Regions from separate parts of the Pseudomonas sp. FW215-R2 genome, predicted to be linked through region 1. Evidence: predicted binding sites of a transcription regulator. Region 1 holds the regulator's gene; the other holds the start of a gene.
The links. The regulator sigma-54, encoded in region 1, starts transcription at its own class of promoters, with help from an activator protein. The targets are predictions, from matches to a motif close to ANTGGCATNNANNTTGCTNT.

Region 1 (5,420 bases):
GCCCGACCTGAACATGTATCGCGGCACCGACTTCCCGTGGCACGTGACCAGCGAGCGCGGTGAAGTGAATTCCGGTGGCACCGAGGTCGAGCTGATCGACTCGGTTCGCGTCAAGCGCACCGATGAAAAGAACCGCGACACCCTGATCACCTCCACTCGCATGACAGTGTTCCCGCAGCAACAATATGCGCAGACCCAGCAACCCGTTAGAATCGACGGCGCTGGCGGTGTATCGACCGGCGTGGGAATGAAAGCGTATTTGAAGGAAAGCAGGATACACCTGCTATCGAACGTAAGAGGACAGTATGAGGCTCGTTAAAACCCTCCCTATTTTGCTCAGTCTGGGCGCAGCACTGGGAAGCGTGAGCGCCTGGGCTCTGCCGAACGATCAAGAGCAGCCAATCCGCATTCAGGCCGACGATGCCCAGCTGGACGACAAGAATGGCGTTGCCACCTATAAAGGTGACGTGATCATCACTCAGGGTTCGATGATCGTCAAAGGCAACACCGTGACCATCACCCGCACCCCGACCGGCGATATCGACGTCGTGACCTCGGTGGGCAACCTTGCCTACTTCGAGCAGTTGCAGACGGCTGGCGACACCAAGCCTGTACAGGGCTGGGGCGTGACCATCCAGTACCACGCCGCGCAAAACCGCGTTGTGCTGATCGACAAGGCGAAAGTCGTCGACAAGGACAACAACACCACTCAGGGCGAGAAAATCGTCTATGACACGGTGAAAAAGCTGGCCAGCGCGGGTCGTGCCACCGGCAACAAGGTCACCGAAGCGCGTCCGCGCATTGACATGGTGATCCAGCCGAAGAAGAAAACCGACGAGAAATCCCAGTAATGGCAACTCTGAAAGCTCAGCACCTGGCCAAGGCCTATAAAAGCCGCCAGGTCGTGCGCGATGTCAGCCTGTCGATCGACAGCGGTCAGATCGTCGGCCTGCTCGGCCCCAACGGCGCCGGCAAGACCACCTGCTTCTACATGATCGTCGGCCTGGTGCAGGCCGATCAGGGTCGCGTGCTGATCGACGACCTGGATGTCAGCCACCAGCCGATGCACGGTCGCGCCAAGGCCGGTATCGGCTATCTGCCACAGGAAGCGTCGATCTTTCGCAAACTTTCGGTGGCCGACAACATCATGGCCATCCTCGAGACCCGTCAGGAGCTCGACAAGGCCGGTCGTCGCAAGGAGCTGGAAAGCCTGCTGCAGGAGTTCCACATCAGCCACATCCGCGACAACCTCGGCATGAGCCTGTCCGGTGGTGAGCGTCGCCGGGTGGAAATCGCCCGCGCACTGGCCACTGCACCGAAGTTCATTCTGCTCGACGAACCGTTCGCCGGTGTCGACCCGATCTCCGTGGGTGACATCAAGCAGATCATTCACCACCTCAAGGCCAAGGGCATCGGTGTACTGATCACCGACCACAACGTCCGCGAGACGCTGGATATCTGCGAAACGGCCTACATCGTCAATGACGGCCAACTGATCGCCGAAGGCGACTCCGCGACCATCCTCGCCAACGATCTGGTGAAGGAAGTGTATCTGGGTCACGAGTTCCGCCTGTAAGCGCGACAGCATTCGACCAGCCGTCCGGGTGCTGTAACGTTGAAGCGCACTTTTATACGCTTTTATTGTTACAGCGCTCTAGGCAAACACGACAGTTTCAGGCATATAATTTGCTTAAGTTTGGCGCTTCGGCGCCCTGTAGTGGATGGCGCATAGCGCCGGCGAATAAGGTGTTAAGCCCCTGCCATGAAACCATCGCTAGTCTTGAGAATGGGCCAGCAGCTGACGATGACACCGCAGCTGCAACAGGCCATCCGCCTGCTCCAATTGTCGACCCTGGATCTGCAACAGGAAATCCAGGAGGCTCTGGAATCCAATCCGATGCTCGAACGCCAGGAAGACGGCGACGACTTCGACAACTCCGATCCCATGGCCGACAACGCCGAACAGAAGCCCAACACCGAGATCCAGGAACCCTCCTATCAGGAGACCGCACCGACGGTCGACAATCTAGAGGATGGCGAATGGAACGAGCGAATCCCCAACGAACTCCCCGTCGACACCGCCTGGGAAGACGTCTACCAGACCAGTGCCAGCAGCCTGCCGAGCAGCGATGACGACGAGTGGGACTTCACCACCCGTACCTCCGCCGGCGAGAGCCTGCAAAGCCACCTGCTGTGGCAACTGAACCTGGCGCCGATGTCCGACACCGATCGCCTGATCGCCGTCACCCTGATCGACTGCATCAACAATCAGGGCTACCTCGACGAAACCCTCGAAGAAATTCTCGACGCCTTCGATCCGGAGCTCGACATCGAGCTGGACGAGATCGAAGCCGTCCTGCACCGCATCCAGCAATTCGAACCTGCCGGCATCGGCGCACGCAACCTGGGCGAATGCCTGCTGCTGCAATTGCGCCAGCTGTCGGCCAAGACTCCTTGGCTGGCGGAAGCCAAGCGTCTGGTCACCGATTACATCGACCTGCTCGGCAGCCGCGACTACAGCCAGCTGATGCGCCGCATGAAGCTCAAGGAAGATGAACTGCGCCAGGTCATCGAACTGGTGCAGAGCCTCAACCCGCGCCCCGGTTCGCAGATCGAGTCCACCGAAGCCGAGTACGTGGTGCCTGACGTCATCGTGCGCAAGGACAACGAGCGCTGGCTGGTCGAACTGAACCAGGAATCGGTGCCGCGCCTGCGGGTCAACGCCCAGTACGCCGGTTTCGTGCGCCGCGCCGACACCAGCGCCGACAACACCTTCATGCGCAATCAGTTGCAGGAAGCCCGCTGGTTCATCAAGAGCCTGCAGAGCCGCAACGAAACCCTGATGAAAGTGGCCACCCAGATCGTCGAGCATCAGCGCGGCTTTCTTGAATACGGCGACGAAGCCATGAAGCCTCTCGTGCTGCATGACATCGCCGAAGCGGTGGGCATGCACGAGTCGACGATTTCCCGGGTGACCACGCAAAAATTCATGCATACCCCCCGGGGCATTTATGAACTGAAATACTTTTTCTCCAGCCACGTCAGCACCTCCGAAGGCGGCGAATGCTCGTCCACGGCGATCCGCGCGATCATCAAGAAACTGGTTGCCGCGGAAAATCAGAAAAAGCCGTTGAGTGACAGCAAGATCGCTGGTTTACTGGAGGCACAAGGCATTCAGGTGGCTCGCCGCACCGTCGCCAAGTACCGCGAATCCCTCGGGATCGCGCCTTCGAGCGAACGCAAGCGGTTGATGTAAGCCACGTTACAGCGTTCCAGTGGCAGGCTCTTCGGCCTGCCGCTTTATGCACTGGCAACGAAGGAGAAGCTGTATGCAAGTCAACATCAGTGGACACCAACTGGAAGTTACCCAACCTCTCCGTGAGTACGTTGAGCAAAAGCTCAAGAGGCTTGAGGGGCATTTCGACAAGATCACCAACGTGCAAGTCACGATGTGCGTCGAGAAGCTGAAGCAGAAAATCGAAGCCACGCTGCATATTCCCGGTAACGAGGTCGTCGCAAACGCGGAACATACCGATATGTACGCAGCGATCGACGCGCTGACCGACAAGCTTGATAAACAACTCAAAAAGCATAAGGAAAAGACCCAGAGCCTGCTTCAGGGCGCTACCGGTCGATAACCCCCACCCCCATGATCCGACTTGAAAGCATCCTGACCCCCGGCCGTTCCCTCGTGAACGTGCCGGGCGGCAGCAAAAAGAAAGCCCTCGAACAAATTGCCAACCTGATCGCCCGGGAAGTACCGGATCTGGAGATGCAAGATGTCTTCGAGGCACTGATTGCCCGTGAAAAACTCGGCTCGACCGGTTTTGGCAACGGCATCGCCATTCCCCATTGCCGCCTCAAGGGTTGCGAATCCCCCATCAGCGCCTTGATGCACCTTGAAGCGCCCATCGATTTCGACGCCATCGATGGTGCACCGGTCGACCTGCTGTTCGTGCTGCTGGTCCCGGAAGCCGCCACCGATGCGCACCTGGAACTGCTGCGCCAGATCGCCAGCATGCTCGACCGCAAGGACGTACGCGAAAAATTGCGTCGCGCCACCACCAACGAAGCCTTGTATCAGGTTGTCCTGGACGAGCAAAACGGGCACTAAACATGCGCTTGATCATCGTCAGTGGCCGCTCCGGCTCGGGCAAAAGTACCGCTCTGGATGTCCTCGAGGACAACGGCTACTACTGCATCGACAATTTGCCGGCCGGCCTGCTCCCGGAACTGGCGGAGCGCGCACTGATTCATACGGAACTGTCTCAGCCACTGGTCGCGGTATCGATCGATGCGCGCAATCTGCCCAGTCATCTCTCGCGCTTTCCGGAGTTGCTTGAAGAGGTCCGCAGCCGGCACATCCAGTGCGACGTCCTGTATCTGGACGCCGATGAAGAAACCCTGCTCAAGCGCTTTTCGGAAACCCGTCGTCGCCACCCGCTGAGCAGCGCCAATCGTTCGCTGGCAGAAGCCATCAACGATGAAACGGCCCTGCTGGGCCCGATCGCCGATCTGGCCGACCTGAAGGTCAACACCACCAATCTGAACCTGTACCAGTTGCGCGACACCATCAAGCTGCGGCTGCTGAACCAGCCGGAGCCGGGCACGGCGTTTCTGGTGGAGTCGTTCGGTTTCAAACGCGGCATGCCGGTGGATGCGGATCTGGTGTTCGATGTACGCTGCCTGCCCAACCCGTACTGGAAACCGGAACTACGCGCGCAATCGGGGCTCGATGAGCCGGTAGCCGAGTACCTGGCGGCACAGCCGGAAGTCGAAGAGATGTTCCAGGACATCTATGCGTATCTGTTCAAATGGCTGCCGCGCTTCGCTGCAAGCAATCGCGCCTACGTCACCATTGCCATTGGCTGCACCGGCGGACATCACCGTTCCGTCTACCTGACCGAACGCCTGGGTCAGGCCCTGCAGAAAACCCTGAAGAACGTCCAGGTTCGCCACCGCGACCTCAGCTAAAGGATTCACACCGCGATGCCTGCTCTGGAAATCGAAATCATCAACAAGCTGGGCCTGCATGCCCGGGCGTCGGCAAAGTTCGTTGGCGTGGCGGGGCAGTATCCCGACTGCACGATCAGAGTGGGTCGCACCCCGGAAACCACGGTAGATGGCAAAAGCATCATGGCGATGATGATGCTCGCTGCCGGCAAGGGCACCAAAATCTTCCTGAGCACCGAGGGGCATCAGGAACAGGAAGCCCTGGATGCCTTGGTGGCACTGATCAACAACTACTTCGACGAAGGCGGTTGAAAGCCTTTGGTGGCGAGGGAGCAAGCTTCCCTCCCCCCTCTCATCCCAACGCCGTGTCCATCACCATCATCAGACAGAACCCGATCAACAATCCCAGGCTCGCCAGTTTGTCGTGACCATTGCGTCGCGACTCCGGGATTACTTCGTGGGTTACC
Region 2 (5,420 bases), on a different contig from region 1:
CCGATCCTTGATCTGGCAATGGCAACCGGCTCCGGGGCGTTGAAAGACAAGAACAGTCCGTTCGTGATCATCACGGAATACAACACCAAGACCCAGGGTTTCCTGGTCCGCTCGGTGGAACGTATCGTCAACATGAACTGGGAAGAGATCCATCCGCCACCCAAGGGGACCGGTCGAGATCATTACCTGACCGCTGTGACTCGGGTGGACAATCAGTTAGTCGAAATCATCGACGTCGAGAAGGTGCTGGCGGAAGTCGCACCGACACCGGAAGCGATTTCGGTCGGCGTGGTGGATGTCGAGACCCAGAGCAAGGCGCTGTCTCTGCGGGTGCTGACGGTCGATGACTCGTCGGTGGCGCGCAAGCAGGTGACGCGTTGCCTGCAGACGGTTGGCGTTGAAGTGGTGGCGCTGAACGACGGCAAGCAGGCGCTGGATTACCTGCGCAAGCTGGTCGATGAGGGCAAGAAGCCGGAAGAAGAGTTCCTGATGATGATCTCCGACATCGAGATGCCGGAGATGGACGGGTACACCCTGACGGCCGAAATCCGCAGCGACCCTCGCATGCAAAAGCTTCATATCATCCTGCATACTTCGTTGTCGGGTGTGTTCAACCAGGCGATGGTCAAGAAGGTCGGTGCCGATGACTTCCTGGCCAAATTCCGTCCTGATGACCTGGCATCCCGGGTAGTCGACCGGATCAAAGCAGCAGATATCAGCTAGGGACTTTTCGTCCCTGGCGATCAACACGATTTAAGAGGCGGCATCATTTGTCTACGGGTAATTTGGATTTCGAACAGTTCCGGGTCTTCCTGGAAAAAGCCTGTGGCATTTTGCTCGGTGAAAACAAGCAGTACCTGGTCTCGAGCCGTCTCAACAAACTGATGGAGCAGCAAGGCATCAAGTCCCTGGGTGAGCTGGTACAGCGCATCCAGACCCAGCCGCGCAGCGGTTTGCGCGAGCAGGTGGTCGATGCCATGACGACCAACGAAACCCTGTGGTTTCGCGACACCTATCCGTTTGAAGTCTTGAAGAACAAGGTGCTGCCCGAGGCGATCAAGGCCGCTCCCAACCAGCGTCTGCGGATCTGGTCGGCGGCGTGCTCGTCGGGTCAGGAACCCTATTCGCTGTCGATGTCGATCGACGAGTTCGAACGGACCAACATCGGTCAGTTGAAAATGGGCGTACAGATCGTTGCCACGGATCTGTCCGGCAGCATGCTGACCAACTGCAAGACCGGCGAGTACGACAGCCTGGCGATCGGTCGCGGCTTGTCCGCCGATCGTCTGCAGCGCTACTTCGACCCGAAAGGGCCGGGGCGCTGGGTGATCAAGGCGCCGATCAAGAACCGGGTGGAATTCCGCTCGTTCAACCTGCTCGACAGCTACGCAAGCCTTGGCAAGTTCGACATCGTGTTCTGCCGCAACGTGCTGATCTACTTCTCCGCCGAGGTGAAGAAAGACATCCTGTTGCGTATCCACAGCACGCTGAAGCCGGGCGGTTATCTGTTCCTCGGCGCTTCCGAAGCGCTGAACGGTTTGCCGGACCATTACCAGATGGTCCAGTGCAGCCCGGGGATCATTTACCAGGCGAAGTGATTGGCACCGGCAACACAAAAAAACGGGAGTCCTCAGGGGCTCCCGTTTTTTTATGCCTGGCCGTTTTTGCAGGGACGGCAAGCGGCAGAAAAGCGGCATCCGGCGGAAACCCGTTGCCGCTTTTCTGGCATTGCCGCATTGCCGATCACCTGCAAAGCCCCGGAATCCGGGGCTTTTTAAAACTGGCACGACGCTTGCTATAACCCAGTTACGAAAAACCCGGTCACCTGAAGGTTCCCGACATGAGCATCAGCTTCGATAAAGCGCTCGGAATTCACGAAAAAGCCCTGGGCTTCCGCGCCCAGCGTGCCGAAGTCCTGGCCAACAACATCGCCAACGCCGACACCCCGAACTACAAGGCTCGGGATCTGGAGTTCTCCAAAGTGCTCGAGGCACAGAGCCAGAAGAACGCCAACGGCACTATCGCCCTGAACATGACCAACAGCCGTCACATCGAAGCTGAAGGTCTGGGCAATGGCGACGAGTCGCTGATGTATCGCACGCCGATGCAGCCGTCGATCGACCAGAACACCGTTGATGCCCAGCTGGAACAGTCGAACTACGCGGAAAACGCCGTCGGCTTCCAGGCCAGCTTCACGCTGCTCAACAGCAAATTCAAAGGGCTGGTGTCAGCCCTGCGCGGAGAGTAATCCATGTCCCTGTCCAGCGTTTTCAACATTGCCGGCAGCGGCATGAGCGCACAGACCACGCGTTTGAACACCGTGGCTTCGAACATCGCCAACGCCGAAACCGTCTCGTCGAGCATCGACCAGACCTATCGCGCCCGTCACCCGGTGTTCGCCACCATGTTCCAGGGCGGCCAGAGCGGCGGCAGCAACTCGCTGTTCCAGAACCAGGACGCGGCCGGCCAGGGCGTGCAGGTCATGGGCGTGGTCGAAGACCAGAGCAACCTCGAAGCGCGCTACGAGCCGAACCATCCGGCCGCCGACGCCAAGGGCTACGTCTACTACCCGAACGTCAACGTGGTGGAAGAAATGGCTGACATGATTTCCGCGAGCCGTTCGTTCCAGACCAACGCCGAAATGATGAACACGGCCAAAACCATGATGCAGAAGGTACTGACCCTCGGTCAGTAATAAGGGGCGACTGCCATGAGTGTTTCCGATACCACCAGCAGCCTGAGCATGAAGGACATCCTGGCGAACTCGTCGAAAAAGACCAGTTCGACAACCGATGGCATTGCTTCGGCCACTAACAGTTCCACCGGCGGCCAGGCCCTGGGCAAGGACGCGTTCCTGCAATTGCTGGTAACCCAGCTGAAAAACCAGAACCCGCTCGACCCGCAGGACAACAGCGCATTCGTTGCCCAGTTGGCGCAGTTCAGCAGCCTCGAGGGTATTACTACCCTCAACAGCACCGTGAGTTCGCTGGCCGGCAATTACAACTCGTCGCAAGCCCTGCAGGCTTCTTCGCTGGTCGGTCGCAACGTGATCGTGCAGACCAACTCGGTCCAGCTCGACGATCCGAGCAAAGGCATGACCGGTTCGGTCACCGTTCCGTCGTCGATTGCCGGCGGCACCGTCAGCATCACCGACAGCAGCGGCACGATTGTTCGCACCCTCGATCTGGGCAGTCGCGCCGCAGGCGCCGCGAGCTTCACCTGGGACGGCAAGGACAAGGACGGCAACCTGGTCAAGACCGGTACCTATACCGTCAAGGCCAACGCATCGATCAACGGCACCGCGACCGATATGGCGACCTACCTGCCGGCCACCGTCACCAGCGTGACGATCAGCCAGACCGGCGGCGAGCTGATGCTCAACCTGTCCGGCAAGGGCACCGTTGCCCTGTCCAAAGTACAAACCATTGGTATATAGAGCCGACTAACCGGCACAAAGGAGTGGAATATGTCTTTCAATATCGGCCTTAGCGGTCTCTATGCAGCCAACAAGCAACTGGACGTGACCGGCAACAACATCGCCAACGTCGCGACCGCCGGTTTCAAATCGTCTCGCGCAGAATTCGAAGACGTCTACTCGGCGACTCGCCTGGGTAGCGGCAGCAAGGTCATCGGCAACGGCGTGCGCCTGGCCAACGTTTCCCAGCAGTTCACCCAGGGTGACATCAACAACACCGGTAACGTGCTGGACATGGGTATCAACGGCTCCGGTTTCTTCACCATGAGCAACAACGGCTCGATTTCCTATACCCGTGCCGGTACGTTCAAGGTCGACGACAAGGGTTTCATCACCAACACCGACTACACCTCGCGCCTGCAAGGTTATGGTGTGGATGCCAACGGCAAGGTCATCAACGGCGTACTGACCGACCTGAAGATCGACACCTCGAACCTGGCACCGAAGTCCACTTCGCTGGTGACTTCGACCATCAACCTGAACTCGACCGCTCCGGTGATCGACGACACGGTTCCAGCCGGCAAATTCGACCCGACCAACCTGGCGACCTACACCAAGTCGTTCAGCACCCCGATCTATGACAGCCAGGGCAACATGCACCCGATGGATCAGTACGTGGTGAAAACCGGTGCCAACACCTGGAAGGTCTACACCCTGGTCGACGGTCGCAACCCGGACGCTACCGGCAGTGATCCGAAAACCACCGCCCCGGTGCCTTCGACCATGACCTTCGACTCTGCTGGCAAGCTGACTCAGGTCAGCACTCTGCCTGGTCCGGTGATCAGCAGTGACCTGAAGATCAGCGGTTGGGTACCAGGCAATGTCGTCAACGGTACCTTCAAGCCTAACGGTGCAGCAGCAAACCCGGCCGGCATCACCATTTCGATGGCCAGTACCACTCAGTACAACGCCGACACCGCGCGCTCGATCCCGACTCAGGACGGCTATGCCACTGGCCAGATCACTAACCTGACCATCGACGGCACCGGTACCCTGTTCGCAAACTTCAGCAACAACCAGAACAAGGCCATCGGCCAGGTTGCGCTGGCCAGCTTCACCAACGAACAAGGCCTGCAAGCGATCGGCGGCACCAGCTGGAAGGAAACCTTCGCGTCGGGCATTCCGGGTTATGACGCTCCGGAAACCGGCACCCTGGGCTCCATCCAGTCCAACTCGCTGGAAGAGTCCAACGTTAACCTGACCAACGAACTGGTAGACCTGATCAAGGGCCAGAGCAACTATCAGGCGAACGCCAAGACCATCTCCACCCAGAGCACCATCATGCAGACCATCATTCAGATGACCTGATATCGATGCTTTGTAAAAAGCTGTAACGGAAAGCCCCTCTTTGAGGGGCTTTCTTGTTTAATGCGCGCGCCGGGGCCACTCGTCCGCTGCATTCGCATTTGCGCGCGTGTATTCACACGCCTGCTCACGCTATACCCGGGCGCCAATGAGCGGTTCGCCCAACCACTGACAGGGATGTAACGACTACTTCATGGTTTTTTTCTCTCGCTCCCGAATCGTGTTCGGGACGCTGCCCGTTGTTGCCTTGTTGGTCTGGTTTGTATGGGGCCAAGGCTGGGGCACCCCTCCAAAGAAATTCCTGACAGCGACCGTCACCGTTGAAGATCTTGAAGAGACCGTATTGGCCAGTGGTACGGTCAAGCCCTTCCAGCAAGTCAGCGTCGGCGCGCAGGTCAATGGGCAACTCCAGAGTCTGAAAGCCGGGTTGGGTGATACGGTTCGCCAGGGTCAGCTGTTGGCTGAAATCGACCCGTTGCTGCCACAGAATGAATTGCTCAAATCCCGGGCTGCGTTGCTCAGTGTCCGCGCGCAATACAAAGCCCGACAGGCGATGATCCGCCAGTACGAACTTGATTTTCGTCGCAAGCAAAGCCTGGTTGCCAGTGAAGCCGGATCGCGGGCCGATCTGGAAATTGCC

Region 2: flgB (flagellar basal body rod protein FlgB) is a predicted target of sigma-54. The motif match lies at 1,780-1,799, and genes of this name have one in related genera.

Annotation. Positions count from the first base shown of each region.
Region 1 covers NZ_JBYTBO010000003.1:198,581-204,000, reverse strand. The annotation lists gene lptC (LPS export ABC transporter periplasmic protein LptC) at 1-319, shown strand, start outside; gene lptA (lipopolysaccharide transport periplasmic protein LptA) at 306-851, shown strand; gene lptB (LPS export ABC transporter ATP-binding protein) at 851-1,576, shown strand; gene AC3WRD_RS05815 (RNA polymerase factor sigma-54) at 1,763-3,256, shown strand; gene hpf (ribosome hibernation-promoting factor, HPF/YfiA family) at 3,330-3,638, shown strand; gene ptsN (PTS IIA-like nitrogen regulatory protein PtsN) at 3,650-4,114, shown strand; gene rapZ (RNase adapter RapZ) at 4,117-4,974, shown strand; gene AC3WRD_RS05795 (HPr family phosphocarrier protein) at 4,990-5,265, shown strand; gene AC3WRD_RS05790 (ZIP family metal transporter) at 5,306-5,420, opposite strand, start outside.
Region 2 covers NZ_JBYTBO010000011.1:118,793-124,212, reverse strand. The annotation lists gene AC3WRD_RS17040 (chemotaxis protein CheV) at 1-723, shown strand, start outside; gene cheR (protein-glutamate O-methyltransferase CheR) at 771-1,598, shown strand; gene flgB (flagellar basal body rod protein FlgB) at 1,841-2,248, shown strand; gene flgC (flagellar basal body rod protein FlgC) at 2,252-2,695, shown strand; gene flgD (flagellar hook assembly protein FlgD) at 2,711-3,436, shown strand; gene flgE (flagellar hook protein FlgE) at 3,467-4,783, shown strand; gene AC3WRD_RS17010 (efflux RND transporter periplasmic adaptor subunit) at 4,974-5,420, shown strand, end outside.